DNA from 4 places in the Butyrivibrio sp. FC2001 genome. Region 1 is predicted to be linked to each of the others. Evidence: predicted binding sites of a transcription regulator. Region 1 holds the regulator's gene; each other region holds the start of a gene.
The links. Region 1 encodes Rex, which represses fermentation and respiration genes when NADH is low (regulators of the CRP and FNR family bind a similar motif). Its sites were predicted from a motif close to ATTGTTAANTANTTAACAAT; they were not measured.
Positions count from the first base shown of each region.

Region 2: the regulator Rex is predicted to act here: its motif matches at 3,444-3,463, upstream of pflB (formate C-acetyltransferase).
Region 3: the regulator Rex is predicted to act here: its motif matches at 4,969-4,988, upstream of G601_RS0108750 (acetyl-CoA C-acetyltransferase).
Region 4: the regulator Rex is predicted to act here: its motif matches at 5,883-5,902, upstream of gap (type I glyceraldehyde-3-phosphate dehydrogenase).

Region 1 covers NZ_KE384132.1:257,608-265,561, forward strand. Annotated here, with positions in the region: gene bglX (beta-glucosidase BglX) at 1-1,503, shown strand, start outside; gene abc-f (ribosomal protection-like ABC-F family protein) at 1,603-3,597, shown strand; gene G601_RS0114820 (hypothetical protein) at 3,638-3,973, opposite strand; gene G601_RS0114825 (redox-sensing transcriptional repressor Rex) at 4,285-4,932, shown strand; gene G601_RS23535 (hypothetical protein) at 4,956-5,645, shown strand; gene G601_RS0114835 (bifunctional ADP-dependent NAD(P)H-hydrate dehydratase/NAD(P)H-hydrate epimerase) at 5,623-7,263, shown strand; gene alr (alanine racemase) at 7,282-7,954, shown strand, end outside.
Region 2 covers NZ_AUJH01000003.1:159,023-166,976, forward strand. Annotated here, with positions in the region: gene G601_RS21395 (Na/Pi cotransporter family protein) at 1-1,960, shown strand, start outside; gene hypB (hydrogenase nickel incorporation protein HypB) at 2,018-2,683, shown strand; gene pflA (pyruvate formate-lyase-activating protein) at 2,683-3,411, shown strand; gene pflB (formate C-acetyltransferase) at 3,710-5,974, shown strand; gene G601_RS0100725 (hypothetical protein) at 6,152-6,982, shown strand; gene mgtE (magnesium transporter) at 7,036-7,954, opposite strand, start outside.
Region 3 covers NZ_AUJH01000014.1:141,249-149,202, reverse strand. Annotated here, with positions in the region: gene G601_RS0108770 (electron transfer flavoprotein subunit beta/FixA family protein) at 1-435, opposite strand, end outside; gene G601_RS0108765 (acyl-CoA dehydrogenase) at 544-1,704, opposite strand; gene G601_RS0108760 (3-hydroxyacyl-CoA dehydrogenase family protein) at 1,813-2,688, opposite strand; gene G601_RS0108755 (enoyl-CoA hydratase-related protein) at 2,872-3,666, opposite strand; gene G601_RS0108750 (acetyl-CoA C-acetyltransferase) at 3,738-4,913, opposite strand; gene hpf (ribosome hibernation-promoting factor, HPF/YfiA family) at 5,432-5,959, shown strand; gene G601_RS0108740 (C40 family peptidase) at 6,064-7,392, opposite strand; gene trxB (thioredoxin-disulfide reductase) at 7,692-7,954, opposite strand, start outside.
Region 4 covers NZ_KE384134.1:93,834-101,787, forward strand. Annotated here, with positions in the region: gene G601_RS25480 (sensor domain-containing diguanylate cyclase) at 1-1,196, shown strand, start outside; gene tpiA (triose-phosphate isomerase) at 1,291-2,040, opposite strand; gene G601_RS0119440 (shikimate kinase) at 2,042-2,557, opposite strand; gene tpiA (triose-phosphate isomerase) at 2,642-3,388, opposite strand; gene G601_RS0119450 (phosphoglycerate kinase) at 3,404-4,639, opposite strand; gene gap (type I glyceraldehyde-3-phosphate dehydrogenase) at 4,795-5,820, opposite strand; gene G601_RS0119460 (methyl-accepting chemotaxis protein) at 6,183-7,954, shown strand, end outside.

The DNA of each region.
Region 1 (7,954 bases):
ATGAATTTTGACGGAGTCCTTATTTCAGACTGGGGCGCAATTGGAGAGATGGTACCCTGGGGCTTTGCAAAGGATTTAAAGGAAGCTGCTAAGCTTGCAATTGAAGCAGGTGTCGACATCGACATGTGTACAGAGAGTTATGCTGCTAATCTTGAGGAGCTTATCGCTTCAGGAAAGGTTGATGGCAAGCTCCTTGATGAAGCGGTTTTACGAGTTCTTAATCTTAAAAATGATCTTGGACTTTTCGAGGATCCCTATCACGGTGCATCTAAGGAGAGATACGAGGAGATCACTTTCTCAGATGATAGCAGAAAGGTTGCGAGGGACGCTGTAAGAAAATCTCTTGTTCTTTTGGAAAACAGAGAAGAGGCACTTCCTCTTAAGGACAAAAAGATCGCACTTATCGGACCCTATGCGTCAGAGAAGAATCTTCACAGCTCCTGGGCACTTTCACTTGACCCTGAAAAGACAGTGACAATCATGGAAGCTGCAGGAGAAAGTAAGGATGTAAGTCTTTTCCTTGGCATGAATCAGGGAGGGGGCCTTGGTGTTCTTAAGGATACAATCGTACGTGTCGCTAAGGGCAGTACAATTCTTGATAACGACACTACTCTTGGAGTGAGTGAATACCACAGCGACAGCTTTTATGATGATAATGAAAGGCTTCTTGATGAAGCAAAAACGGTTGCTGAATGGGCTGATACGGTTGTGCTTTGCCTCGGTGAGGACATCGGACAGTCAGGTGAATCCACAAGCCGCGCGGATATCATGCTTCCCGATGTTCAGATGGAGCTCTTCTATGAGATGAGAAAAATAGCAAAGAAGCTTGTAACTCTTATCTTCACAGGAAGACCTCTTGAGCTTGAGCATATTCCGGAGCTTTCAGATGCGCTTATGATCTGCTGGCGTCCCGGAACAGAGGGCGGACATGGAATATGGGATGTCCTTACAGGTGAGTTTTCACCTTCAGGTAAGCTTCCCATGAGCTTCCCTTATATAGTTGGACAGGAGCCTATTTACTATAACTGCTTCAGGACAGGAAGACCTAAGCCGGAGGTTGGACCTTCAAACTTCACAACAAGATATCTGGACTGCCCCAATGAGGCGAGATATCCCTTTGGATATGGACTTACCTACACAAGCTTTGACATCTCTAAGGTAGAGCTTGATAAGAATAAATTGAGTAAGGGTGCTTCATCAGATAAGATAACAGCTAGTGTAAAGGTGACAAATACAGGCGTTGCAGCTGCAACTCAGACGGTTCAGCTTTATATTAGAGATCTTGCAGGTAGCAGAGTCCGTCCCGTAAAGGAGCTTAAGGGCTTTGAGAAGGTAAGACTTCTTCCCGGTGAATCCAGGGAAGTCAGCTTTGATATCACAGAGGAGATGCTCAGATTCTGGACTATTGAAAATAAGTTTGATAGCGAAGAGGGAGATTTCAGAGTATTTGTCGGATTTGATTCTGTAACCGACAACGCAGCTGATTTTACTCTTGAAGCATAAAACTTAGGGCTTTTATTTGCTCAATGTATTTTTTCATGATAATCTAATGTGTGTTTAGGCGTTGGTGCTTAGGCACACATTTTATTTGGAGAACTTTTTATGATTTTAAATTGTCATGACTTATCAAAATCATTTGATGGTAAGGATATATTAAAAGGCGTATCTTTTCACATAGAGGACAATGAGAAGGCTGCTATCGTAGGAATTAACGGAGCAGGTAAAACGACCCTTATAAGGCTGCTTATTGGCGAGCTTACACCGGATACAGGAACGGTTACCCTTTCAAGAGACACGACAGTTGGATATCTTGCCCAGAACCAGAACATAGACAGCGCTCACAGCATTTACGAAGAGCTTCGTGAGATGAAGAGAGACGTTATAGAGCTTGAAAAAGAGATAAGAAGCGCAGAGGCTCAGATGGATGTTCTCAGGGGCGAGGAGCTGGACAGACTTATGGAGCGCTATGCCCAGATGAACCATGAGTTTCAGCTTAAGAACGGCTACGCCTGGGAGAGTGAAGTAATAGGCGTTGCAAAGGGTCTTGGCTTTTCAGAGGAGGAATTCGATAAGAGGATTTCAACTCTTTCCGGTGGTCAGAAGACCAGAGTTGCTCTTGGTAAGCTCCTTCTGCAGAGCCCTGATCTTATTATCCTTGATGAGCCTACGAACCACCTTGATATGAATTCCATAAAGTGGCTTGAGGGCTACCTTATGAACTACAAGGGAGCTGTGCTTATAGTTTCCCATGATAGATATTTTCTGGACAGAATAGCTCAGAAGGTTATTGAGATAGATCAGACAAGCGCTGATGTTTATATCGGTAATTACACTGCTTATGCAAAAAAACGTGAGCAGATAAGAGCAGCCAAGCTAAAGGCATATCTTAACCAGCAGGCAGAGATAAAGCATCAGGAAGAGGTAATTGAAAAGCTCAGGCAGTTTAATCGCGAAAAGAGCATCAAGCGTGCCGAGAGCAGAGAGAAGATGCTCGATAAGATAGAACGACTTGAAAAGCCCACTGAGACAAGGGATGATATGAGAATTACTCTCACTCCCTCATGTGTCAGCGGAAATGATGTAATGCATGTTGATTCCATCTCCAAGTCCTTTGCCAATGAAAAGCTCTTTGAGAACATTAGCTTTGATATCAAGCGCGGTGAGAAGGTTGCTATTATCGGTGATAACGGAACCGGTAAGACCACCATGCTGAAGATAATAAACGGAATGGAGAGTCTTGATGACGGAGAGATCACTCTTGGCGTTAAGGTTCACATAGGCTACTACGATCAGGAGCATCAGGTGCTTCATGATGAGAAGACTCTGTTTGAGGAGCTATCAGATGCCTATCCATCCATGAATAATACCGAGATCCGTAATACCCTGGCAGCATTTCTTTTTACAGGGGATGATGTATTTAAGAGGATTGGCGATCTTTCAGGTGGTGAGAAGGGAAGAGTTTCTCTTGCTAAGCTTATGCTTTCGGATGCTAATTTCCTTATCCTTGATGAGCCTACAAACCACCTTGATATCACCAGCAAGGAAATCCTTGAGGATGCCCTTTCAGGCTACGAGGGAACAGTACTTTATGTAAGCCATGACCGTTATTTTATAAATAAGACTGCCACAAGAATTCTTGATCTTAAACACGGCAGAATGATTAATTATTTAGGTAATTACGATTACTACATGGAGCACTGTGAGGAGCAGACCGCAAGAGTTCTTGCTGAGAGCGGAAATGCATCATCCTTTGGAAGAGGCATTGGAATGGACAGCACCTCAGCTGCAACCGGCAGCTCTTTTGGTAAGCTTGCAGGAAACAGCAACGCTTCTTCTGACAATTCAGGCTCAGGCGCAGCAGACTGGAAGGCTCAAAAGGAAGAGGCTGCGAAGAAGAGAAAGCAGGAAGCTGCACTTAAAAAATGTGAAGAAGAGATAGCGAAGCTCGAGGAAAGAAATGAGAGGATAAACGAAGAGCTCTCTGATCCTGATGTTGCAACTGATCTTGCAAAGGTGAGAAAGCTATCTGATGAGCTTACGGCAAATGAAGAAAGATTAAGCACTCTCTATGATGAGTGGGCAGAATTATCAGAATAAAAAAATGCTCCGGGAAACCGGAGCATTTCTGTTATTCACGTTAAGCAAAGGCGTCAAATGAGCTTCCACTCTGACCATAGGAGTAGCCTGTCATATCGCGGCCATATCCAACTGTCGTATTTCCGAATTTGGAAGCAATGTTGTTGTACTGCTGACTAACCTTTAAGGCTTCATCCTTGCCATCAGTACTAGCGACTTCACCGATCTTTACCTCCTGGGCATTTGGATATACCACAGGCGGGACGGTTGCCACGTCGCCTACAGCCTTATGTTTGTCATAAACATCTGAAACAGGAGCCTGATTGGATAAGCTCAGGTTCATAGGCTTGGTCTGGTAGATATCGTATCCGTTAATTCCTCCGATTGACATTCCCATAATATAACCCTCACAACTTCAAAAAAGGACACACGAAGTTATTTATTATTATAAATTCCAATTCGAAACAAAGCATAAACTTACTATTAAAGAAAACCTAAATATGCACTTTTTCGAAACAAATTTTCACCGAAAAATGCCGAATATGAAAGGATTTTTCACGTTTATTAAATTTATGGGAAATGATGTTGTATAGGCAATTTCACACATTGACTAAATTTTAACAGATAGTATAATTAAATATAACCGAATTTTCAGTGCTAATTAATGAAAAACATAATATATTCGGTGAAGTTAAGTTTGGAGGAAACATGACAAGAAAAGATATTTCCCAGGCGGTTATCAGCCGCCTGCCACGATATTTCAGATACCTTGGAGAGCTTAAGGACCGGGGCATTACACGTATATCGTCTCAGGAATTAAGCGATATTATGAAGGTTACTGCTTCACAGATAAGGCAGGACTTTAATAACTTTGGCGGATTTGGTCAGCAGGGTTACGGATATAATGTGGAGTATCTGTATGATGAGATTGGTAAGATTTTAGGCCTTGGAAAAGAGCATACTCTTATTATTATAGGAGCAGGGCATCTTGGACAGGCGCTTTCGGGCTACAACAATTTTTTTAACAGGGGATTTATTTTTAAAGGCGCGTTTGATTTAAATCCTGAGCTTCACGGTAAGAAGATCAGGGATATTGAGATCAGACCAGTAGAGGAGATTGAAAAGTTTGTTAGGGACAACAAAATTGAGATAGCAGTTCTTACGATTCCAAAGGATCAGGCTGTCCCTATGGCGGATAAGCTTGTGAAATGCGGAATAAAGGCAATATGGAATTTTGCGCATGTGGATCTTGAACTGCCGGATTATGTGCAGGTAGAAAATGTACATCTTTCAGATTCGCTGATGAAGCTTACCTACAGCGTAGAGAGATACGAAAAATCGCATAATCTGAAGTAGTATAACCATATGAGGGAGCCGATATGGCGAAGGACAGTAGCACTTATTCCGATGCACTCGTTGGAAAGGATGTCCCAGTTCTTTTCAAGGACCAAAAATGGCAGGATCTTTTCGTGCTGAGCCCTAAGACTGCAAGAATTAAGCAGCTTGAGGCGGAGCTTATTAAGCTTGTGGCGACGCAGGAAAAGACCAGAGAAAAGATCAAGGATATCAAGAGGCTTAAGAAAAAGCTTCTTGGTGAAATCGTTGTACTTAGGGATGATGCGGATAAGAATCCCAAGCAGCGTAAGAAGATAGAGGCTGAGATTGATGATCACACCCGTCTTATCAAGGAATGTAATGAGAAGATAGAGGAGTGTGAGGACAATATGCTCGGTCTCCCGAGGGAAATCTATCAGGCTAATTTTAAGCTTATGATTGAAACCATGAATCTTTTCTATAAGAAGATGCATGACAACACCGTAGAAATAGATGCCATTGATGAGTGGGTATCTCAGGTCAGAGTCAAGCTTAAGAAGAATGTCATCAGATTGCAGGAAAAGGAGATAGAGAACTTTAACGTCTATTCTTACATGCATAACATTTTCGGTCCCGAGGTCATAGACCTTTTTGATCTTAAGTATGATCCCGATAAGCGACATCCAGTATTAAAAGCCGGTATGAAAGAACAAGATGGGATAATCGTAGAAGATGAAAAATTTACCGATAGTTGACAAGAATTCAAAATATGTTGTAAGCGCTGCCGAAATGAAAAGGTGCGATCAGACCACGATCGACCACTTTGGAATTCCACAGGATGTACTGATGGAGAGGGCGGCGCTTTCTATATGCAAATATGTAAAGAAGGCTCTTTTGCCATCCGGCAGAGTCCTTATTTTTGCGGGAAGCGGTAATAACGGTGGAGACGGAATTGCGGCCGCAAGAATCCTTCACCAGGAGGGAATTCAGGTTACGCTTATTCTGGTTAATCACAGCCTTCATGAAAAGGCGTCTGCCTCCAAAAGGTCTACAGCCTGCAGCGCTCAGCTAAAGATAGCGCTTACCTATGGCGTCAATGTGATCGACTTTGCTGCCAGCACAATAAATGCTGAGATAAAAAAGAGCGACGTAATTGTAGATGCAATGCTTGGAATAGGCTGCAAGAGGAATCTCGAAGGCGACTATCTGTCAGCGGTTTGCGAGATAAATTATGCAAGAGAGGACTTTGATGATAAGGTGCCTCATGTGATTGCTGCAGATATACCTACCGGAATTAATTCCGATACGGGACAGGTTCAGGGACATGCCATTTGTGCGGATGAGACAGTGACCTTTGGATTTCTTAAAATGGGCTGCGCTTTTTATCCCGGAGCTGCTCACTCAGGTGAAATCCATATCGTCAATGTAGGTATTACGGAAGCAGGATTCCTTGAGGATATGCCACTGTTTAAATACATTGATATTATTGATAATAACAAGGCATCAGGACTTCTTCTTCCGCCCAGGAATCCCGCAGGAAACAAGGGATCCTTTGGTAAGGTGCTAGTAGCTGCAGGAAGCAGAAAGATAAGCGGAGCCTGCATTATGGCTGCCGAGAGCTGCCTTAGAAGCGGCGCCGGAATGGTGAGGGTGTTTACCGAAAAGACTAATCTGTCTGCGATTCAGACGCTTTTACCGGAGGCTATGACCGATATTTATTCTGAAGAAGCCTTTGAAGGCCTTGATGATAATGAGCTTGAAGAGGATAAAGAGACACTTCTGAAAGCCCTTAGCTGGTCTGATGCTGTTGTATGCGGACCTGGCATAGGAAAGGGCAGCTCAGGCAGAGAGATACTTAAGCTTATCCTTAAAAATGCAGGCAATACACTTATCCTTGATGCTGATGCGCTTAATATAATTGCTGAGGATAACGAGATCAGAAGGCTTGTGTGTGATTATGAGGCTGATATTATAATGACACCTCATCTTGCCGAGTTTTCGAGACTTATAGGTAAAAACATACATGACAGCCGGAACTGTTTAATAGATGAAGCCATAAAACTTGCAAAAGAATTTCATGCGAGTATTATATGTAAAGACGCAAGAAGTGTTATTACCGACGGAGAAAGGAATTTTATCAATCTGAGCGGCAATGACGGAATGGCCACCGCAGGAAGCGGTGATGTGCTTGCAGGACTCCTTGGAGCCCTTGTGCTTTCAGGCTTTTCAAGCGCTATTGAGGCAGCTGTAACAGGAGCATTTCTTCACGGCTTAGCCGGTGATATGGCTGCTATTAAGCACGGCAGACAGGGAATGACCGCAAGAGATATATCCGGAAGCTTGCGTGATATTTTTTCCGGAAAAACTATTTAAAAAAGAGGCAATATTGTGATGCTGGACGAGTTTTCAAGAGTTTATGCAAAAATAGATCTGGATGCACTTTCTCAGAATGTTGAGAATATGTACAATTCACTTCCAAGAAACACTAAGATGTTGGCAGTTGTTAAGGCTGACGGCTACGGTTTTGGAGCAGTACCGATTTCCAGAATGCTTCAGAATAATGCTTATATATGGGGATTTGCTACTGCAACTGCAGAGGAGGCCTTCGAGCTTCGTGAGAATGGAATAAGTAAGCCTATAGTAGTTTTGGGCTATACCTTCCCTTATGCCTACGAGAGAATGCTCAGAGAAAACATAAGGCCTACTGTTTTCAGATATGATATGTTAAAGCACCTCTCGGAGCGTGTTAAAAAGAGAAGAGCTCAGGGCGGAAATGAAATATTCCATGTCCATGTAGCTGTTGACTGCGGAATGAGCAGAATCGGTGTAAGAACAGATGCCGATGGAGAGAACTTTATAAAAACAGCACTTGCAACAGAGGGTATTGAGGTTGAAGGTCTTTTTACACACTTCGCAAGGGCAGATGAGGCTGATCTTACAAATGCCCATTCCAGGTTTAAGGAATTTGAGGAATTCGTAAGAAAGGTTGAAGCTGATAATGATTTCAAGATCCCGATCGTTCACTGTGCTAACAGCGCAAGCATAATCGATATGCCTGAAGCAC
Region 2 (7,954 bases), on a different contig from region 1:
AATGAGCGGTGGGCTCACCAAGGCAGCAGGAGGAAAGCTTGAAGCTGCGCTTAGTAAGGTGACAAGCCATCCCATCATTGCATATCTTTTCGGTGTGGGTGTTACCGCACTTGTTCAGTCATCATCAGCGTCAACCGTAATGGTTGTCGGTCTTGTTAATTCAAGCATTATGACACTTAAAGAAGCAGTAAATGTCATTCTTGGTGCGAATCTTGGTACGACATTTACAGCATGGTTGCTCAGCTTGAATGCTATCAGCAGTGATAATTTCTTTATTAACCTGCTGAAGCCTACTTCATTTACCCCATTCCTTGCAATAATCGGTATCGTTCTTTACATGTTTTCAAAGAGCGATAGAAAAAATAATATTGGTCTGATACTGATCGGCTTTTCAGTGCTGATGTTCGGAATGAGCATGATGTCAGATGCAGTATCACCTCTTAAGAATGACGAGGGATTTCAGAACGTGCTTATGACCTTCAGCAATCCTTTTATCGGATTTCTGGTTGGCGTGTTCTTTACAATGGTAATTCAGAGTTCTGCAGGAACTATCGGTATTATGCAGGCTTTGGCGGCATCTGTTCACATCACATACAGCGTTGCTCTTCCTGTTGTAGTTGGTGCGGAGGTAGGAACCTGTATAACAGCTATTCTTTCATCATTCGGTGCTAATAAGAATGGTAAGAGAACAGCTCTGATGCACTTGTATTTCAATATCATAAAAGCCGGAACCTTTATGATAGTCTTTTATATCCTGCATACAGCACTTGATTTTGCATTTATGCATGAAGTAGCAGGAATGGTTGGAATAGCTTCCATTCATACACTTATCAACCTTGTGGCAACACCTCTTATGGTGCCCTTCTCCGGACTTCTTGTTAAGATGGCATACGCTACCATCCCGATTGATGATAAGGAGAGAGAAGAGCAGGAAGAGATGCAGGGAATCACCAAGCTGGATCCCCGATTCCTTTCAAACCCGCCCTTTGCACTTGAGCAGAGTAAGCAGGTTGCCATGGATATGGCTGAGTTTGCAAGAGAGGGGCTTGAAAAAGCGATTCCGCTTCTTGAAAACTACGATGCAGAGGCTGCTGATGAGGTCAGACGCCTTGAGGAGAAGGTTGACCGCTATGAGGATCAGCTTGGAACCTATCTTATGCAGATAAATAACCATCATCTTGCTGAGACGGATTCAAGACTTTTGTCAATTATTCTTCACTGCATAACGGACTTTGAGAGAATAAGTGATCACACTTTGAATATTGCTCAGGTTGCCCGCAACATGAATGACAAGAAGGAGCATTTTTCATCAAAGGCCAGCGAGGAGATAAGGATATTCTCCAACGCTGTTAAGGAAATCGTTGATCTGGCCTTTACATCCTTCCAGAATCAGGATCTTAAGCTGGCAAAATCGGTTGAGCCCCTTGAAGAAGTAATTGACGGTCTTAACATGGAGGTTAAGCGCAGACATGTAAGACGTCTCAGAAAAGGAAAGTGCACCATTGATATGGGCTTTAGTCTTTCAGAGCTTGGAACCGACTATGAGCGTATCGCCGACCACTGTAGTAATATAGCGGTATGTCTTCTTGAGGTCAGTGAGGGACTCTTTGATACTCACGAATATATCGAGCACCTCAAGGAAGAGAAGAACCAGGAGTTTGAGATAGCTGTTGATCTTTACGAGAGAAAGTATCGTCTTCCTGCCATGAAGAAGGGCTTTGAGGAGGAAGAAGAGATAGATCCTTCATTTGCCGAGAATCATGAGACAATAGTAAATATTATGAATTCCGATGATAAGGAAATAATTGACGAGGCTCTTGAGGCCGCAGGAGTGAAGGGTGCAGAAAATCTCACTGAGAAGGTAAAAGAGAAGGTCAAGGATAAGGTTAAGAAGAACAAGGACAAAAAGGATAAAGATAAAAAGGACAAAAAAGATAAGTCCAAGAAGGATAAGGACTGAAAAAGTCTTGTATAAACTGCCGAAAAATGGCAGATGGGTTTTTAGAAAGGATTTTTAATGAGCACCAGAATTATTGAGTTAAAGAGAAGCGTATTTGAGAGTAATGATGAGAGAGCAGACCTTTTAAGAGGCGAGCTTAAGGATAAGGGTATTTTCCTTTTAAACCTTATGTCATCACCGGGATCAGGAAAAACAACAACACTTAAGGCTACAATCGCAGCACTTAAGGATAAGTACAAGATCGGCGTTATGGAAGCTGATATTGATTCAGATGTTGATGCAATAAAGATTGCTGAGACCGGAGTTAAGGCTATTCAGCTTCATACAGGAGGAATGTGTCATCTTGATGCTGATATGACAAGACAGGGCCTTGATGCACTTGTTGAGGGCGATGTTGAGCTTGCTATCCTTGAGAACGTTGGTAACCTTGTATGCCCTGCTGAATTCGATACAGGCGCATCAAAGAATGCAATGATTCTCTCAGTACCTGAGGGACATGACAAGCCCCTTAAGTATCCTCTTATGTTCAGCATCTGCGACGTTGTTCTTATCAACAAGATTGATGTAGCTCCTTATTTCGATTTTGATCTTGAAAAGTGCAAGGAATATATTCACATGAGAAATCCTAAGGCTGAGATCATTCCGATCTGCGCTAAGACAGGTGAGGGTGTTGATAAGTTTGCTGAATGGCTCAGCGCACAGGTTGAGGATTGGAAGAAATAATGACATTAGGAAGAATTCATTCTATAGAAACCTTCGGCTCCGTTGATGGGCCGGGGGTTCGTTTTATCATATTTTTAAAGGGCTGTAATCTCAGATGTAAGTATTGCCACAACGCAGATACCTGGAATCCGGAATCAAAGGATGTAAGGTCTGCCACGGAGCTTCTTGATAAGGCTGAGCGCTACAAGAGCTACTGGGGAGATGAGGGCGGAATCACAGTGAGCGGAGGAGAGCCTCTTTTACAGATTGATTTTCTGCTGGAGCTTTTTAAGGAAGCAAAGTCCCGCGGAATAAATACCTGTATTGATACGGCTGCTGAACCCTTTACCAGAGAGGAACCCTTCTTTTCAAAATTTAAAGAGCTTATGGAATATACTGACCTTCTTCTTGTTGATATAAAGCACATAGACAATGAGGAGCATATTAAGCTCACAGGTAAGCCTAACGAGAATATCAAGGACTGTCTTCAGTATTTATCTGAGATCGGTAAGCCAATCTGGATCAGACATGTGCTGGTTCCCGGTATTACTGATAACGATGAATATCTTCAGAAGACAAGAGAGTTTCTTGATACTCTGACAAATGTTCAGAGAGTTGATGTCCTGCCATACCATTCCCTGGGACAGTTCAAATGGGAAGAGCTTGGTATGAAATATCAGCTTGAGGGAGTGGAAGCGCCTTCTGCTGAAAGAATTCAAAATGCAAAGGACATACTCAGAGCAAACTGAGTAGTAAAAAAATATACAAGCAAATAAGAAAAAACGTTAAAAAATTGCCAAAGTTGACAAAAGTTATCAACTTTGGCTTTTTTTCGCGGTTTTAGGTTGAAATGTTTCTCCTAATATGTAAGAATACGAATTGGTGTCATAAGGCAGAAATACATATTGTGTCGAGGTTTTACCAATATACAATATGTTGTGGCTTGCGATTTTGGGCACAAAATTCTTTCTTATTACGTTGCTGTTGCAACTTGCAATAGATCCGAGGGTGGTATCGTTTTTTCACAAAAGAGAGGAGTAAAATTTTATGAGAGAACAGTGGAGAGGATTTAAAGGAAATAAGTGGACTGACGAAGTTAACTTAAGAGACTTTATCCAGAACAACTACACTATGTACGAAGGAGACGAGAGTTTCCTTGCTGATGCTACAGAAGCTACAGATAAGCTCTGGGGCAGATTACAGGAGCTTCAGAAGGAAGAGCGTGCTAACGGTGGCGTTCTTGAGTGTGAGACAGAGGTTGTTTCCGGTCTTACAGCTTATGGCCCTGGATACATCGATGAGTCTATGAAAGATCTTGAGACAGTTGTAGGTCTTCAGACAGACAAGCCTCTTAAGAGAGCATTCATGCCTTATGGTGGTATCAAGATGGCTGAGCAGGCTGCTGATACATACGGCTTCAAGGTAAACGAGAAGTTCCACAAGATCTTTACTGAGTATCACAAGACACACAACCAGGCAGTATTTGATGCTTACACACCTGAGATGATGGCAGCTCGTCACAGCCACATCGTTACAGGTCTTCCGGATACATACGGACGTGGACGTATCGTAGGCGACTACAGAAGAGTAGCTCTTTACGGTATCGACTTCCTTATCGAGCAGAAGAAGGAAGATTTCTCACTTTGCGGATGCGGCGTTATGACTGATGATGTTATCCGTCAGCGTGAGGAGATTGCAGAGCAGATCCGTGCACTTCGTGGCATGAAGGAGATGGCTGCAGTTTATGGCTTTGATATTTCACAGCCTGCTAATAATGCAAGAGAGGCAGTTCAGTGGTTATACTTCGGCTACCTTGCAGCTATCAAGACACAGAACGGTGCTGCAATGTCAGTTGGACGTGTTTCTACATTCCTTGATATTTATATTGAAAGAGACCTTAAGGAGGGTACACTTACTGAGGCTGAGGCACAGGAGCTCATCGATCACCTTACAATGAAGTGCCGTATGGTTAAGTTCGCACGTATCCCCAGCTACAACCAGCTCTTCTCTGGTGACCCGGTTTGGGCTACACTTGAGGTTGGTGGACTTGGTATGGATGGTCGTCACATGGTTACAAAGAACGACTACAGATTCCTTCACACACTTGAGAACATGGGACCTTCACCTGAGCCTAACCTTACAGTACTGTATTCTTCAAGACTTCCTAAGAACTTCAAGAAGTATGCAGCTAAGATCTCTGTTACAACATCTTCAATCCAGTACGAGAACGATGATGTTATGAGACCTGTATGGGGCGATGACTACAGCATCTGCTGCTGCGTATCAGCTACACAGACAGGTAAGGAGATGCAGTTCTTCGGTGCAAGAGCTAACCTTGCTAAGTGTCTCCTTTACGCTATCAACGGCGGTAAGGACGAGAAGTTCCTTGACAAGCAGGGTAACCACATGCAGGTAGGTCCTGAGATGGCTCCTATCACATCTGAGTATCTTGATTATGACGAGGTTATGCACAAGTATGATCTTATGATGGATTGGCTTGCAGGCCTCTATGTAAATATCCTTAACCTCATTCAGTACATGCACGACAAGTACTACTATGAGGCAGCTGAGATGGCTCTTATCGACACAGATGTACGTCGTACATTTGCTACAGGTATCGCAGGTTTCTCACACGTTGTAGATTCACTCTGCGCTATCAAGTATGCAAAGGTTAAGACTGTTCGTGATGAGTCAGGCCTTGTTGTTGATTACCAGATCGAGGGTGACTTCCCTAAGTATGGTAACGATGATGAGAGAGCAGACGAGATCGCTGTATGGCTCCTTAAGACTTTCCTTAAGAAGGTTAAGAAGAACCACACATACAGAGATTCAGAGCCTACAACATCTATCCTTACAATTACTTCAAACGTAGTTTATGGTAAGGCTACAGGTGCTCTTCCGGATGGAAGACCTGCATTTGCACCTTTCGCTCCTGGTGCTAACCCGGCTTACGGCGCAGAGCAGAGTGGACTTCTTGCTTCACTTAACTCAGTTGCTAAGCTTCCTTACGAGTATGCTCTTGATGGTATCTCAAATACACAGACCATCAACCCTGGTGCTCTTGGCCACGACGATGAGGAGCGTGCTGAGAAGCTCGTTAACGTAATGGACGGATACTTCGATCAGGGAGCACACCACCTCAACGTAAACGTATTTGGTGTTGAGAAGCTTAAGGACGCTATGGAGCATCCTGAGAAGCCTGAGTATGCTAACTTCACAATCCGTGTATCTGGTTACGCTGTTAAGTTCATAGACCTCACAAGAGAGCAGCAGATGGACGTTATCAACAGAACTTGCCACGAGAGCATGTAACTCGTTGTGAATAGGACGGCGCCCCGGACCATAATGGTCCGAGGCGCCTATTTTATTGGCAAAAGAGTTAGAAGACTCGTGGCAAAAACAAGGAATGTATAAGGATAATTCTTGAGAAAAAAGATGCAATGCTTTATTATGTTATAGGTTTTGAAAAATTATATGGAGGAAAACAGTATGAAAAAAGTAGTAAAAACAATGCTCATGTTAGCATTGGCAACAGCAATGGTTTGGGGGAAGGGGGACGATGCTAAAGCAGCAGTAAAAACAACCGAGCTTATTGCAAATCAGGAAATAACAGATAAGCTTTACATGAATGGTGAAAATGATCCCAATGTGTACAACTTTACAGTAACAAATAATGGATATGTGAATTTCGTATTTACAGGTACCGGAAGAACTGAAGAGGGAGTATTTACACCCAATAGCAATGACTGGTGTGATTATAAAATCCTTGTAAATGGTAAGGAATATGAGCATGGAACCGTAAAGCTTAAGGGCGAAGCATTTAACTCAGACGTTTACTCATTTAAAGAGGGAACAGTTATAAGTGTTCAGATGAGTACTGAAAGAAAAACAGAGAAAGAGTATTTTCAGTATAAAATAAAGGCTGTAACAACACAGCTGAATAACAATGAAACTGAGATAAATGATTCTAAAAAGCAGGCAACAAAGCTTAAAGCAGGTAAAAATCACAGTGCAGTATTGACCGGAAAGAATGAAGATACAGACTGGTTTGTATTTAAGGCAAAGAAGGCAGGAAAGTATAAGATCAGTATGACTGCCAAAGATTACAGGTGGAACACAGGAGTCCAGACTTACATCTATTGCACAGTTAAAAAAGGCAGTAAGACAATCGTAACAGATAAAGAAGTAATTGGAGGAGAAAAGGCTGTTACCCTGTTTAAAGGCAATCTGAAAAAAGGCCAGAAGGTATATATTAAAGCAGTACAGGGATCATGTGCATATCACTCTGAAATATATAATTTAAAAGTAAAGAAATACTAATTTATTTATCGAATATATAAATCAAAAAGGGACTGTCAGTGACAGTCCCTTTTTTAAACGGCTAAATGCAGAAGCTGTGTTGCGATTGTAAAGTATGCCAAAAGAGAAATTGCATCAACAATGGTTGTGATCATAGGCGATGCCATTACTGCAGGGTCAAAGCCTAGCTTGTCTGCACACATAGGCAGTAGACATCCGATACTCTTTGCGATAATAACAACAAGTACAAGTGTCAGGCATACAACAGCAGCCACCTGAATTTCAAGCTTGTCGATAATTAGCAGTTTGACAAAGTTAGCTACTGAAAGAGTAACACCGCAAAGTACGGCTACTCGCACTTCCTTCCACCAAACCTTAAACAAATCTGCAAATTCTATCTCGCCAAGTGATAAGCTACGAATAATTGAAACGCTTGCCTGTGAACCGGCATTACCACCAGTGTCCATAAGCATTGGAATATAGGCCGTCAACACAACATAAGCTGATAGCGCATCGGAGAACTTGGTAATTATTGCTCCGGTAAAGGTCGCACTTATCATCAAAAACAACAGCCAGGGCATTCTGTTTTTATACACATCCAAAATTCCGATACGTGAATACGGCTTATCGGAAGGGATGATAGCTGCCATTTTCTCGATATCCTCGGTAGCCTCTTCTTCAATGATGTCGACAACATCATCGATGGTGATGATACCGATCATGCGATTCTCGTTATCAACCACAGGCATCACGGTGAAGTCGTATTTCTTGAACATGTTAGCAGCTTCTTCCTGGTCAGTCATAGTATTGATACTAATGACGTGGGTATTCATGATGTCTCCGATTTTCTCATCGCCATTCTTGATAAGCAAATAACGAAGGGCTACGGTTCCAACCAGGATTCTCTGATTTGTAACAACATAACAGGTATTTACAGTCTCAGAATCAAGGCCCATTTTCCTTATTCTGGCTATAGCCTGCTCAACTGTCATG
Region 3 (7,954 bases), on a different contig from region 1:
CTCTTCAGCGTAAGAGATTACAGGAAGACCAAGGTGCTCAGAGATCTGAGGACCAACCTGAGCTGTATCACCATCGATAGCCTGACGGCCTGTGATTACGAGATCATACTCAAGGTTTCTGAGTGCACCTGCGATTGTTGAAGATGTTGCCCATGTGTCAGCACCACCAAGTACACGGTCAGTAACAAGAACTGCCTTGTCAGCACCCATTGCCATAGCCTCACGAAGAACTGCCTCAGCCTTGGGAAGACCCATGGTTACAACAGTAACTTCTGCGCCGTATTCATCTTTAAGACGAAGAGCTGCCTCAAGACCTGCCTTGTCATCAGGGTTCATGATTGCAAGCATTGCTCCTCTGTCGAGTGTTCCATCGGGTTTAAACTTAACCCCGCCCTTTGTATCGGGCACCTGCTTTATGCAAACTACAACTTTCATTTTTATTCTCCTTTTTATTCTGTTATTCACAAGGAAGTTCGGCTCTCGTGCTTTGCACTCGACCGAACGAAGTAACTCACTAGATTCGATAAAACCTCATCAAGTGATTTACTTCAATAAAGCACCGGAAATAACCATTCTCTGAACTTCAGATGTACCCTCGTAGATCTCTGTGATCTTAGCATCACGCATCATACGCTCTACTTCGTACTCTCTGATGTAGCCGTAACCACCGTGAAGCTGTACAGCCTTTGTAGTTACATCCATAGCTACCTCTGCAGCGAAAAGCTTAGCCTTAGCAGCTTCGATTCCGTAGTAATCCTTAGTCTTCTTTGCATCAGCTGCCTGATATACAAGAAGTCTAGCTGCCTCACACTGTGTAGCCATGTTAGCAAGCTGGAACTGTGTATTCTGGAAAGCACCGATTGCTCTACCGAACTGCTTTCTCTCCTTAACGTACTCAACTGTACGATCAAGAGCACCCTCAGCGATACCAAGAGCCTGAGCAGCGATACCGATACGTCCACCATCAAGTGTGTGCATAGCGATTGCGAAGCCCTTACCTCTTACACCAAGAAGGTTCTCTGCAGGAATATGGCAATCCTGGAAAATGAGCTCGTATGTGGATGATCCACGGATACCCATCTTGTTTTCCTTTGTACCGAAGGTGAAGCCAGGTGTATCCTTCTCAACGATGAATGCTGAGAACTTCTTCTGCTTTCTGCCCTTCTTATCTTCTACTACATCTGTGTAAGCAAAGATGATGTAAACATCAGCTTCCTTACCGTTTGTGATGAAGCACTTGGAACCATCAAGGATCCACTCTTTACCATCCTCTGAAAGAACAGCCTTTGTCTGAACGCCCTGAGCGTCTGTACCAGCCATGGGCTCTGTAAGACCGAAAGCACCGAGCTTCTCACCCTTTGCAAGGGGAACAAGGTACTTCTGCTTCTGCTCTTCTGTACCGTATGTCATGATAGGATCGCAGCAAAGTGATGTGTGAGCAGATACGATAACTGCTGTTGTACCACAAACCTTTGCAAGCTCCTCTACGCACATAACGTATGTAAGGGGATCACATCCCTGTCCGCCATATTCCTTCGGAATCGGAATACCCATGAAACCGTACTTCTGCATTAACTTAACAGTCTCTGTAGGGAACTTCTCTGTCTCATCCACATCAATTGCGTGCGGCTTTACTTCTTTTTCTGCGAACTCTTTGAAAAGAGATCTCGCCATTTCATGTTGCTGATCTAACTGAAAATCCATGAAAAAATCCTCCTGTGAAATAATTGTTTAAGGAAGTTCGACTCTCGCTTCGCTCGATCGAACAAAGTAGTACACTAGGCGCCAAAGGACGGCGCCAAGTGATTACTTTTATTTTCTATCTGTAGGCACCTTGCCACCATCGCTGTAATCGTAGAAACCGATACCAGTCTTAACACCAAGCTTCTTACCACGAACCATCTTACGAAGAAGAGGGCAAGCACGATACTTGGAATCACCTGTCTCCTTGTAGAGAACGTCCATGATTGCAAGAACGATATCAAGTCCGATGTAGTCACCGAGTTCAAGGGGTCCCATAGGATGGTTGCAGCCAAGCTTCATAGCTGTGTCTACGCCCTGGATATCTGAAACACCTTCTGAATATACGAAGATACCTTCGTTGATCATAGGAACAAGGATACGGTTTACTACGAAACCAGCTGCCTCGTTAACCTGTACGGGAGTCTTTCCAAGATTCTCAGAGATCTTCTTGATCTTCTCAACGTCAGCCTCAGGTGTGTTTGCACCCTGGATAACCTCAACCAGCTTCATAACAGGAGCGGGATTGAAGAAGTGCATACCGATAACCGGCTTAGGAAGTCCTGCACCGATCTCTGTGATTGAAAGAGATGATGTGTTAGATGCAAAAATGCAATCAGGATTCTTTACGATGTTCTCCTCAAGCTCCTTGAAGAGGTTCTTTTTAATATCCATAACCTCAAGAGCTGCCTCTACTACGAGATCAGCATCTGTGCAGATGTCGTTAAGACCTGTCTGGATCTTGCCGATGATAGCATCAGCCTTAGCCTGATCGATCTTTCCCTTTGATACCATCTTGTCGATGCTCTTCTTGATCTTAGCAAAGCCGCCCTCAGCGAACTCTGTCTTAATGTCACAAAGATAAACCTTATCTACTGTGTCTGCCTGTGCAAATGTCTGAGCGATGCCTGCGCCCATTGTACCTGCGCCAATAACTGCTACCTTCATTTTAATTCCTCCTAATGAATAATTTACATAATCAATGATCACCGCATGACTACGCTTCGCTTTCGTCATGCTATTTTCATTCGGAATCCGCACTATCGTGCTTTTTCCTCATAAAAATGCCGGTCTTCAAGGTCTCAAAGTGCATTTTGCAAGCAAAGCACTTTTCGACTTTGAACCCCTTGATCACGCATTTTTAAAATCAACAACCTTAACCTTCTTCGGATCGTCTTTCTTGCGAAGGAAGTTAGCCATACCTTCACGCTGATCCTCTGTCTCGAAGCAATCACCGAAAAGCTTCTCCTCAAGCTCGATAGCCTTATCGATATCAAGCTGAAGTCCGTCGTTGATAGCCTTCTTGCAAGCACGAACTGCGATAGGAGCCTGTGCTGCAATTGTGCCCGCCATCTTCTCAGCTGCAGGAAGGAGTTCTTCCTGTGTATATACTGCATTTACAAGACCGATTCTGTAAGCCTCGTCAGCCTTGATATTGCGAGCTGTATAGATAAGCTGCTTAGCCATGCCTGCACCGATGAGACGAGCAAGTCTCTGTGTGCCGCCGAATCCGGGAGTGATTCCAAGACCAACCTCGGGCTGACCAAACATAGCGTTGTCTGAGCAGATACGAATATCACAGCTCATTGAAATCTCGCAGCCGCCACCAAGAGCAAAGCCGTTAACTGCTGCGATTGTAGGAATCGGGAATGTCTCCAGCTTTCTGAATACATCATTTCCCTTCTTACCAAATGCTTCACCTTCTGCCTTTGTAAGTGTGCTCATCTCTCCGATATCAGCACCTGCTACAAATGACTTCTCGCCTGCACCTGTAAGAACAAGAGCTCTTACTGTGTTCACATCAATGCTGTCAAGAGCAGCGTTAAGGTCATCAAGAACCTGGCTGTTAAGAGCATTGAGTGCCTCAGGACGGTTGATTGTAAGGACTGCAATCTTATCCTTAACTTCAACATTTACAAATCCCATTTTCTTTGCCTCCTTTAATATCTTGCTTAAAAAAGGAAACGGACAAGTCCGTTTCCCTTTTGCATTTAGTTTTAGCGCTCAACGATAGTTGCACAACCCATGCCACCACCGATGCAAAGAGTAGCAAGACCACGCTTCTTGTCAGATCTCTGCATCTCGTGAAGAAGAGTAACAAGAATACGGCATCCTGAAGCTCCTACAGGGTGACCAAGTGCAATAGCACCACCGTTAACATTAAGTTTTGAAAGATCGAATCCAAGATCCTTACCTACTGCTACAGACTGAGCTGCGAAAGCTTCGTTTGCTTCGTAGATATCGATATCTTCGATCTTAAGACCTGTGCGATCAAGAACCTTCTTTGTTGCAGCAACAGGGCCAACACCCATGATAGAAGGATCAACACCGCCAAGAGCACCACATACCCATGTAGCCATAGGTGTGATACCAAGTTCCTTAGCCTTCTCTTCGCTCATAACAACGATAGCTGCTGCACCGTCGTTGATACCTGAAGCGTTACCAGCTGTTGTTACGCCATCAGCGTTGATAGGACGAAGCTTTGCAAGACCTTCCATTGTAGAACCTGCACGAGGGCCTTCGTCTGTATCGAACATAACTGTTTCCTTCTTAACCTTTACAGGAACAGGAACGATCTCGTCCTTGAACTTGCCTGCCTTCTGTGCAGCTTCGCACTTCTGCTGGCTGTTAAGTGCAAACTCATCAAGCTCTTCTCTTGTAAGCTTCCACTGCTCTGCTACGTTATCAGCAGTCTTGATCATGTGGTAATCGTTGAATGCATCCCAAAGAGCATCGTTTACCATACAATCCTTTAATACACCATTATTCATACGATAACCGAAACGAGCCTTATCAAGTGCGAAAGGAGCCATAGACATGTTCTCCATACCACCTGCAACTACGATATCTGCGCTGCCTGAAAGAATCTTCTCTGCAGCCATGTTCACGCAGTTAAGACCTGAACCGCAAACAACATTGATAGTAACTGCGGGTACCTCAACAGGAAGACCTGCCTTGATTGAAGCCTGACGTGCTACGTTCTGACCAAGACCTGCCTGGATAACGCAACCCATAAGAACCTCGTCTACCTGCTCAGGCTTAACGCCTGCTCTGTTAAGTGCTTCCTTGATTACGATTGAACCAAGTTCTGCTGCCGGTGTGTTTGAAAGGGCTCCACCCATCTTACCGATTGCTGTTCTGCAAGCGCCTGCCAATACTACCTTTTGTGCCATAGATGCTACCTCCGTTTCGGGACAACTGTCCGCAATTTTATATTATTTTTTGTTGCTTGTTATTTTTTTGTCACAACGAATATATTATAGCATGTGTGCGATTTTCTATGCAAGGAAAAGCACAGTCAATATATCTATTTTTTGTGATTTTTTTGTGAAGCTGTCATATTTGCACATAAATTAAAAAGTCAATATAAAAAATTCAAATAAATTTTAGAAATATTTTAAGAGTTATCCACATTTTCAAAAATGGGAATGCCTAATTTACGACTTATACACGAAGTTATCCACATTATCCACTTTTATCCACAATAAAATAGATTTTTCCACCACCAAAAGGCAAACATATTTTTTGTACGACTTTCACAAAGATTAAAGATTTCTAAACTAAGGTTGAATAAATTGATTATACACGTAAATAAATGTTATAATTTAAACAATTAAGAATAAGCAAAGTCCTTGATTTTCCAACTGCTTGTTCTTTGGCTATACAATAAAACTGCAAAGGGGATGATTGCATGAAATTCACTATTATTGGTAAGAACATCGATGTAACACCCGGACTGAGAGCCGCTGTGGAGGAAAAGATCGGAAAGTTAGAGAAGTACTTCACTCCGGAGACCAATGTCAACGTAACTTTAACCGCTGACAAGGATCGTCATAAGATCGAGGTTACTATTCCTGTTAAGGGAAAGATAATCAGATCCGAACAGGTCAGCAATGATATGTATGTTTCAATAGATCTGGTGGAGGAGATCATTGAACGCCAGCTGAAAAAATATAAGAGTAAGCTTGTTAACAAACATCAGACTGAGATCAGCAACTTCAAGAAAGAGTACATTGACAACGAAGAGTTTGATGATGAAGAGATCAGGATTGAGAGAGTTAAGAAATTCGATCTTAAGCCCATGTATGTAGAGGACGCTGCAATCCAGATGGAACTTCTTGGACATAACTTCTTCGTATTCATCAATGCTGAGACTGATCAGCCTAACGTAGTTTATAAACGTAAAGGGAACACATACGGCTTGATTGAGCCCGACTAATATGAATAATTCGCCCCGGGATATATATCCCGGGGTTTTCTTTGTTTTTTATGAATCAAAAAGCCAGATGGATGTGAGTATCCATCTGGCTCAATTTTTTCTTATTAGAAGATCCTTCGTACTGAAAGAACCTGTCTGTAGCTAGCGTTAGAAATCTTGATACCGGTCTTAGCTGAAGAAGCATGTACAATGTTTCCTCCGCCGATGTAGATACCTACGTGACCTGAGTAACATACGATATCACCGGGCTGTGCATTAGCAAGTCCATCAACTGCTGCTCCGACGCTTCTGTCCGCACCACTTGAGTGAGGAAGGCTTACACCGAAGTTAGCATATACACTCATAACGAAACCTGAGCAGTCTGCCCCGTTTGTAAGACTGGTTCCGCCGTATACATACGGGTTACCAACGAACTGCTGTGCATAAGATGCAACTGCAGAACCAATTGAGCTTGACTGTGTAGTATAACTTGCAGCTGAGTTGTAGCTCTTGGATGAGCTTCCGTCACCCTTGTCAGAAGAGCTCTTAGTGTTCTTCTTAGCCTGAGCAAGAGCTGCCTGACGAGCCTCTTCCTCTTTCTTAAGACGAGCTTCCTCCTCTTCCTTAGACTCAGCTTCTACGAACTCTGTTGAAAGCTCTACGTAATCCATTGATACGTAACCTTCACCTTCTTCGATGCTGACCTTAACCCAGCCATCCATCTCCTCGGTTACTACGAGTTCGTCCTCTATCGGAACAAGTCCAAGCACTTCATCATCTGTGCTGGGGCCACTTCTTACTTTAAGTGTTGTTGTTGTAACAGTAGCAATTCTCTTACCAACTTCCTTGGCAAGTTCAACTGCATCCTCACCTGTTACACAATACTCAGCCTTAACGTAACCCTCAACTCGACCAGACTTAATCTTGTACCATCCGTCGGTCTCCTCAATGAAAGTACCTACTGAATCATCATAAAGCTTACCGATGATCTCGCCGTCATCTTCACTCGGGTTATCACGTACGTTTACATAATCATTAACGTTAGCAATAACGAGAGACTTGAAACGCTCTTCTTCCTTCTGCTCGTCTGTAAGCTCCTCTTCTGATTCCTCAGTGTCCTCACCGGTTCCGGGCTCTTCAGCCGGGATTGTAGCTCCGGTAGCTTTCTGAATATCGTTAAGGATGTTCTCCTGCAATGTTGATGCAAGAGGTGTAGTCTCTGTAATAGTCACTGCAGAATCCTGAATATCATTCTCTGCAAGCTTATCATCTGTATTATCACCTGCAAGGTTAGAAAGAGATACTGAATCTCCTGTCAGCGCGTAGCTGATACCTGCGGAAGGCAAAACCGTTGTTACCTTAGATGCTGAAGCATTAGCATCAATACCTGCTCCTCCAACTGTTACCGCAGCAGCAACCCCCATTGCTATTAACTGCATTCTAGTCTTTCGCAAAACAAACCTCCAAAATATATGTTACGAATTTGTTACATCTTTTAAAAATATACATTGTCATTATCATTTTGTCAACCTCACATATCCAATTTGTCCGAAATTGCGTGGCTCAATAAAGCCATTTTTGAAATTGGCGAATCTATTAAAGCAATTTAAAACAAGAAAACAGCCAGTGTTCATGCGGCTCCTGGCTGTTTTCAATATATTGTGTTCTGAACAATTTTCAATACAAGCAATAGTTAACAAAATTTGCAGAGTGATTTTTGTGCAATATTTTTTATACTTATTTTATAGTTATTTTATTTTTTACCAACCAGATAATCCTGCACGGAGGTCACTGCATTAGCTCCATCTGCAACAGCTGTAACAATTTGTCTTAGTCTCTTCTTTCTTGAGTCACCTGCAACAAATATTCCGGGGGTTGATGTTGCACCGCTCTCATCAGCGATTATATAGCCGTTATCGTCCATATCAGCAAGTCCTTCGAAGCTCTCTGTAAGAGGATGGATTCCTATTGCCACGAAAAGGGCATCTGTTTCCACGTCCTTAGTTTCACCTGTCT
Region 4 (7,954 bases), on a different contig from region 1:
CAGAAGAAGGGGTAAAAACAGTAGTTGTATCCCGGGGCTTTTGTGAGCTCTTTGGCTATGCGGATTTTGAGCAGGCTTATAAGGACATGGAAAATGATAGCTTTACGATTGTGCATCCTGATGATGTAAACAGAATCAAAACAGAAATGAGACGATTTTTAACAGCGGAAGGCAGATATGAGGTCATTTACCGTTCGAACCAAAAGGATGAAACCCCAAATAAATTGCTGCGTTCCGAGACTAAGTTTGTGCACATGGATAATGGTGTGGTATTGGCTCACGTCTGGTACATGGATGAGAGTACAGACGTAAATCAGAAGATTATTGATCTTGCCCAATCCGTTACAGCTCTTCTTACTAACATGCCTGCAATGACTTTTTCAAAGGATGTGCTAACCAGAAAATATCTCGCTTGTAATCAGGCTTTCGCAGACTATGCGCATAAAGAAACACCTGATGGGGTTGTTGGTCTTACAGATTTTGAGATATTTGATGAAGATACGGCACTTCATTTTATCGAGGACGATAAGAAGGCACTGGCTATGGATAAGCCATACATTTTCTATGAGGATGTACCTGATGCAGCAGGTAATCCCCGCAGATTCCAGACGACTAAGCTTAAATTTGTTGATACAACCGGAAAAGAGTGTCTTCTTGGTTTGTGCCAGGATGTCACAGAAGCGATGCAGATTAAAAAAGAATATGGTGAAAAGCTGGCCTACGCCAATGATCAGGCTCAAATTGATGCACTTACCGGAATCAGGAATAAATATGCATATAATGAATTGGAACAGAAAATAAACGACCGGATCAAAAAGGGCATCCAGGATAAGTTTGCTATTACTGTTTTCGACGTGAATGATCTTAAAAAGATCAATGATACTCTTGGACACCAGGCAGGTGATGAATATATACGTAATGCATGTAAATATATATGCACAAAATTCAGACATAGTCCGGTTTTCCGCATAGGTGGTGATGAGTTCGTTACTATTTCTGAGGGAGAGGACTATGAGAATATCGATGAAATATTGTTCTTTATATCAGAAAATAATAAAGACGCCAAGCGTACCGGAGGAATGGTAATAGCCTTTGGTATGTCAAGTTTTAGTGATAACGATGAGGATGTAGCGTCTGTATTTATGCGGGCTGACAAGCTCATGTATGAAAATAAGAATGAGCTCAAAAAGAGCTGACGACCTAGCCTATACTGCACAGGGCTCATCCATCCTATTAAATATAGAAAAACCACCGACAAATGCCGGTGGTTTTTAATGTATATTGTATGAATTACTTATAATTTACAATCTTGCCAAATTCAGGCTTAAGTGATGCGCCTCCTACAAGACCGCCATCGATGTTGGGCTGAGAGAAAAGCTCTTTTGCATTGCCTGCATTAACAGATCCGCCGTACTGGATGCGAACGCACTCTGCTGTATCCTCGTCGTAGATTTCAGCAATGCACTCACGGATAGCCTTGCAGACTTCCTCTGCCTGCTCTGATGTGGCAGTTACGCCTGTGCCGATGGCCCAGATAGGCTCGTAGGCGATAACCATCTTAGCAACATCTGATGCAGGAACGTCAACAAGATCAGATTTAATCTGCATTCTGATCCAGTCAAGGGTGATACCCATCTCTCTCTGCTCCAAAGTCTCACCGCAGCAAAGGATAGGTTTAAGGCCATGCTCAAATGCCTTCTTAACCTTCTTGTTAAGCTCCTCGTCTGTCTCGTGGAAATACTCACGTCTCTCTGAGTGTCCAAGGATTACATACTTAACACCTGCATCTACGAGCATCTCAGGTGAAATCTCGCCGGTGTATGCACCGCTCTCTTCAAAGTACATATTCTCAGCGCCTATTGCAATATTGGTTCCGCGTGTTGCTGTGATAGCGGGAACGATGTCTATTGCTGGTACGCAAAATACTACATCTACGTCAATGGATTCTACCAGAGGCTTAAGAGTAGCAATAAGTTCTACTGTCTTTGCCGGTGTCATATTCATTTTCCAGTTGCCGGCTACTATCTTTTTTCTTTCCATTTTAAATTCCTCCCTGTTCATGCAGCTTTGCAAGAACATCTGCAAGCACCTCTTCCATGGTGTTGTGCTTCTCATCTATGATAATATCTGCATATTTCTCGTAGAGCTTGCTGCGCTCATTATAAAGGGACACCAGTGACTGGCCTTCCCTCATGACAACGCCTCTCTGCTTAACATCGTTTAAGCGCTCTGTGAGAACCTCCATGTCTACCTTCATGTACACTATTGTGCCGATATTCTTAAAATGCTGCATCGCTTCGCTTCCGTAGACAACGCTACCTCCGGTTGCTACTACGGTTTTCTGAACCTCGATACCAGCATTTATTCTATTCTCAATATCAATAAAGCCATCGATACCTTCCGTTTCAATAATCTCGGAAAGCTTACGGCCTTCTTTTTCCTGAATCACAATATCTGAATCTACAAAATTATAACCAAGGATCTTGGCAAGTATAACGCCGACTGTACTCTTTCCTGATGCCGGCATTCCAATTAAGACAATGTTATCTTTTTTCATAATATTCTCCGGTGAAAAAAACGGATTCAATTGGATTAATCTCCAAATTGAATCCGTTTCTAAAAATCTTATTAGGTTATCTTATTAAGCGTTTACAATCTTGCCAAAGTCAGGCTTAAGTGAAGCGCCACCGATAAGACCGCCATCGATGTTGGGCTTTGAAAGAAGCTCAGCAGCGTTGCCAGCGTTCATTGATCCGCCATACTGGATGCGAACTTCATCAGCTGTAGCCTGATCATAAAGCTTAGCGATGAGCTCACGGATAAGTCCGCAAACTTCCTCAGCCTGATCAGCTGTAGCTGTCTCACCTGTTCCGATAGCCCAGATAGGCTCGTAAGCGATAACAAGCTTCTTAACCTGGTCAGCTGTTACGCCATCGAGATCCCATGTGATCTGTCTCTCGATCCACTCCTTGTATGTGTCAGCCTTACGAAGTGCAAGTGACTCACCACAGCAAAGGATAGGCGTAAGGCCAGAAGCGAATGCCTTCTTAACCTTCTGGTTGATAAGGATATCGTTCTCACCGAAGATATCTCTTCTCTCTGAGTGACCGATGATAACGTACTCAACACCAGCATCCTTAAGCATAGGAGCTGAAATCTCGCCTGTGAAAGCGCCGCTGTCAACGATGTAGAAGTTCTCAGCACCAACGTGTACGTTTGTGCCCTTAACAGCCTCTACTACAGGTACGATATCGATAGCAGGAACGCAGTAAACTACGTCTACATCATCATTCTTTACAAGATCTTTAAGCTCTGCACAAAGAGCTACAGCCTCGCTGGGAGTTTTGTTCATCTTCCAGTTGCCGGCAATTATTCTTCTACGTGCCATTTTTTAATGTCTCCTTTACTTATCATCTGCAGCAACTACGCCAGGAAGTTCCTTACCTTCAAGGAACTCGAGGGAAGCTCCGCCACCTGTTGAAATGTGGCTCATCTTATCAGCGAAACCGAGCTGGTTAACAGCAGCTGCACTATCACCACCACCGATGATTGTTGTAGCATCTGTCTCAGCAAGAGCCTTAGCAACAGCCTTTGTACCTTCAGCAAGTACAGGGTTCTCGAATACACCCATAGGTCCGTTCCAAACAACAGTCTTTGCGCTCTTTACAGCGTCTGCGAAGAGCTCTCTTGTCTTAACGCCTATATCAAGACCTTCCTTGTCAGCAGGGATTGAGTTTGACTCAACGATAGCTGTCTCGATGTCAGGATTGTCGATAGGATCCGGGAAACCACCAGATACAACTGTATCGATAGGAAGAAGCAGCTTCTTGCCGTTCTTCTCAGCCTTCTCCATCATTTCCTTACAGTAATCAATCTTCTCGTTATCAACAAGTGAAAGACCAACTTCATATCCCTTAGCCTTAAGGAATGTGTAAGCCATACCACCACCGATGATAAGTGTGTCGCACTTCTCAAGGAGGTTATTGATAACGTTAAGCTTATCAGCAACCTTAGCACCACCAAGGATTGCTACGAAAGGACGAACCGGATTCTCAACGGCGTTGCCGAGGAAGTCGATCTCCTTCTGCATAAGGTAACCAACTGCACAGTTGCCACCCTTTTCACGAACATACTTTGTAACAACAGCTACGGAAGCGTGTGCTCTGTGAGCAGATCCGAAAGCGTCGCATACATAGTCATCGCAAAGATCAGCAAGCTCTTTTGCAAAAGCTTCGCCAGCATCTGAAGGCTTTGTCTCTTCCTTGCCACGGAAACGTGTATTCTGAAGAAGAACTACATCACCCTCGCCCATAGCCTCAACTGCAGCAGTTGCATCTGCACCTGTTACGTTGAAGTCTGCAATGAATTTAACGTCCTTGCCAAGCTTAGCAGAAAGGCTCTTTGCTACAGGAGCAAGAGACTCGCCGTCGTTGGGACCGTTCTTAACCTTACCAAGATGTGAGCAAAGGATTACCTTGCCGCCATCTGCGATAAGCTTTTTGATTGTAGGAAGTGCAGCGTTGATACGTGTCTCGTCTGTGATCTCGCCGTTCTTAAGAGGTACGTTGAAGTCACAACGAACAAGTACTCTTCTGCCCTTTGCGCTGAAATCGTCAACTGATTTCTTATTAAGTGCCATTATTTTATTCCTCCTAAAATAAAAAATAAGAGGGTCAGGTCCAAACGGACCGGACCCTCCTTAATGATTCCAAGTTTTACAAGGAAGTTCGACTCTCGCTATCGCTCGATCGAACTAAGTGCGCACCAAGCGCTCGCGAGTACCTCGCGCGGTGCTTACTTAACGAACTTCTCGAAGTACTTGATTGTACGAACCATCTGAGATGTGTATGAGTTCTCGTTGTCATACCATGAAACAACCTGAACTTCGTAAAGATCGTCGCCAATCTTTGTAACCATTGTCTGTGTAGCATCGAAGAGTGAACCATATGTCATTCCAACGATATCAGAAGATACGATCTCATCCTCGTTGTAACCGAATGTCTCAGGATCTGAAGCTTTCTTCATAGCCTCGTTGATGCTATCCTTTGTAACCTCTGTGCTGCTCTTAACTACAGCGAAGAGAAGTGTTGTTGAACCTGTCGGAACCGGTACTCTCTGAGCAGCGCCGATGAGCTTGCCGTTGAGTTCAGGAATAACAAGGCCGATAGCCTTTGCAGCACCTGTGCTGTTAGGAACGATGTTAACAGCGCCTGCACGAGCTCTTCTAAGGTCACCCTTTCTCTGAGGACCATCGAGGATCATCTGATCACCTGTGTAAGCATGGATTGTTGCCATGATACCAGACTGGATAGGTGCGTAGTCGTTAAGAGCCTTTGCCATAGGTGCAAGGCAGTTTGTTGTACAAGAAGCTGCAGAGATGATGTTGTCATCTGCTGTAAGTGTCTCGTGGTTAACGTTATATACGATAGTAGGAAGATCATTTCCTGCAGGAGCAGAAATAACAACCTTCTTAGCACCAGCGTTGATGTGTGCCTGAGCCTTATCCTTAGATGTGTAGAAACCTGTGCACTCAAGAACAACGTCTACACCGATTTTGCCCCAAGGAAGGTTATTAGCATCAGCCTCCTTGTAGATCTCGATCTCTTTACCGTTTACTGTGATAGAGTGATCGCTGAATGATACCTTGTCAGCGTACTTATACTTACCCTGAGAAGAATCATACTTGAGAAGGTGTGCAAGCATCTTAGGATCTGTAAGATCGTTGATTGCTACGATCTCTGTTCCCTCGTGCTCGAACATCTGTCTGAATGCAAGACGACCGATACGGCCAAAACCATTAATTGCTACCTTTACTGCCATTTTAAGTCCTCCTAAAATGATTAAAAATAATTTATTTGCTGTTACTAATTCTTTACAACGTGATTGTCAAAAATTTGACAGCAAAATTATTTTATCTGACTTCTCAGATTTTTTCAAGTAATCTTGGGCAAAAACATAAAATAATCACAATAAAAACACATCAAAACACAAAACCGTAAACATATAATAGAAATGATTCATTTTTTTCTGTTTTTTTCTTTCCCTTAATTGATATAGGTTAAATAATTCTAAAAACGCTAACAATTCTATAAACTCCATTTATTTTTATGTTATTTCGTTTACAATAATTTTTAGGATGTCAATATCCCGGCTTTATGCCATTAAAATATGGAGGTCTAAAAATGTCAGTAAATAATGAAGGTTCCAATGCAAGTAATGTAAAGTCTTCAGGTTCCAAAAAGGTTAAACGAAGTATCAGTAAAACTCTTCTGCTTAGCCTGATGCCGATCATCATTATCGGCGTTGTGGCAATAATCATTTTCCTTACTTTAAATGCCAAGCAGACAATTACTGATGTTTCACTTATGGATCTGCAGGCTGAGACCAATGCCAATGCCTTAGAGCTTGGCACATCCTTTAGAATGCTGACCGCAAAGTTCGGCGAATACTGCGATACCATGGAGCAGGTTCCTTTCGAAGATCACGATGCTCTCCTTAAATACATCGAGCCCTCAGCAAGTTATAGCGCTATCAAGAATTCCGGTATATATATCGGTTTTTCGGATGACAGCTACATTTTTGCGAACCATTCGGAAATGCCCGCAGACTGGAGACCCACACAGCGTGATTGGTATAAGGAAGGTCTTGGTCATGAGACCTTTGTTGAGACAGAGCCCTATGTAGACGCAACAACAAACAGCCTCTGTGTTACATTTGTACGCCAGAACGATTTTTATAATGGTGAAATCGGTGTTTGCGGAGCAGATGTGTTCCTTAACGATCTTCAGGAGCGTGTAAACCAGCTCGCTCCTATGAAAACCGGTGGATCAATAGTACTTGACGGCGACTATATTATTTCCTTCTTTGATCCCTCACTTAACGGAACCAAGATCTCCGAGTCAGGCAATAATTATTTGAAAGAGCTTAAAGCGCATATTGACAGCGGTTCTACCGATATTATCACCCTTACTCAGGAAGGCACAGCTACAAAAATGTATGTTGCCTGCTCTCCTATTCAGGGAACAAACTGGACTCTTGTATCATCCATAGCTGTTGCCGATGTAGAGGCAACTGCAAACAAGTTCATGAACATTGCAATGATAGCAATGATTCTGCTTATCATTGTTATCGCAGCAGTTATCATTATCACAATCAACAGAGTCATCACAAAGCCCGTGCATGGCCTCTCCGAGAGCATTCTCAAGATCTCAGGCGGTGATTTCACTGCAAAGATGCCTCAGGATAAGGGCGACGAGATTGGTCTTATCAGTAAAGAAATGGATAACTATGTGCGAACAATGAACAGCACCATCACTTCCATCCAGACCAAGGCTGAACAGCTAAAAAACGACTCCTCAACTTCCCTGGATGCCTCCGGCAAGATGACGGAAGGTGCAAACGAGCAGTCCATTTCCATGGGTCAGATCCAGACCACCATGGATGATATCGCAAACGCGGTAAGTGAGCTGGCAAATAACGCAACCCAGCTTGCAGGTGCAGTGGCAGACCTTACCGACAGTGGAACAAGAACAAATGAAGTCATGCTGGAGCTCGTAGATCAGGCCGATGTCGGTCAGCATGATATGAATACGGTTCAGCAGAACATGGAGACCATCACAGCCTCCATGAATGAAATGAACAGCGTAGTTACAACAGTTGGAGAATCCGCTGATAAGATTACCGAGATTGTTGAAATGATCGAATCTATTTCACAGCAGACCAATCTCCTCTCCCTCAACGCTTCAATCGAGGCTGCAAGAGCAGGCGAAGCAGGAAAAGGATTTGCAGTCGTTGCTGATGAAATCGGTAAGCTGGCTCAAAATTCTCAGGATGCAACCAAGGAAATCAGTGCCATCATCACTGAGATCACCAGTCTTATCCGTAATCTTGCCGAAAAGTCACAGGCCAACATGGAGGCCATCAACAGTAACAGCGAAGCCGTTGCCAAGGCAGG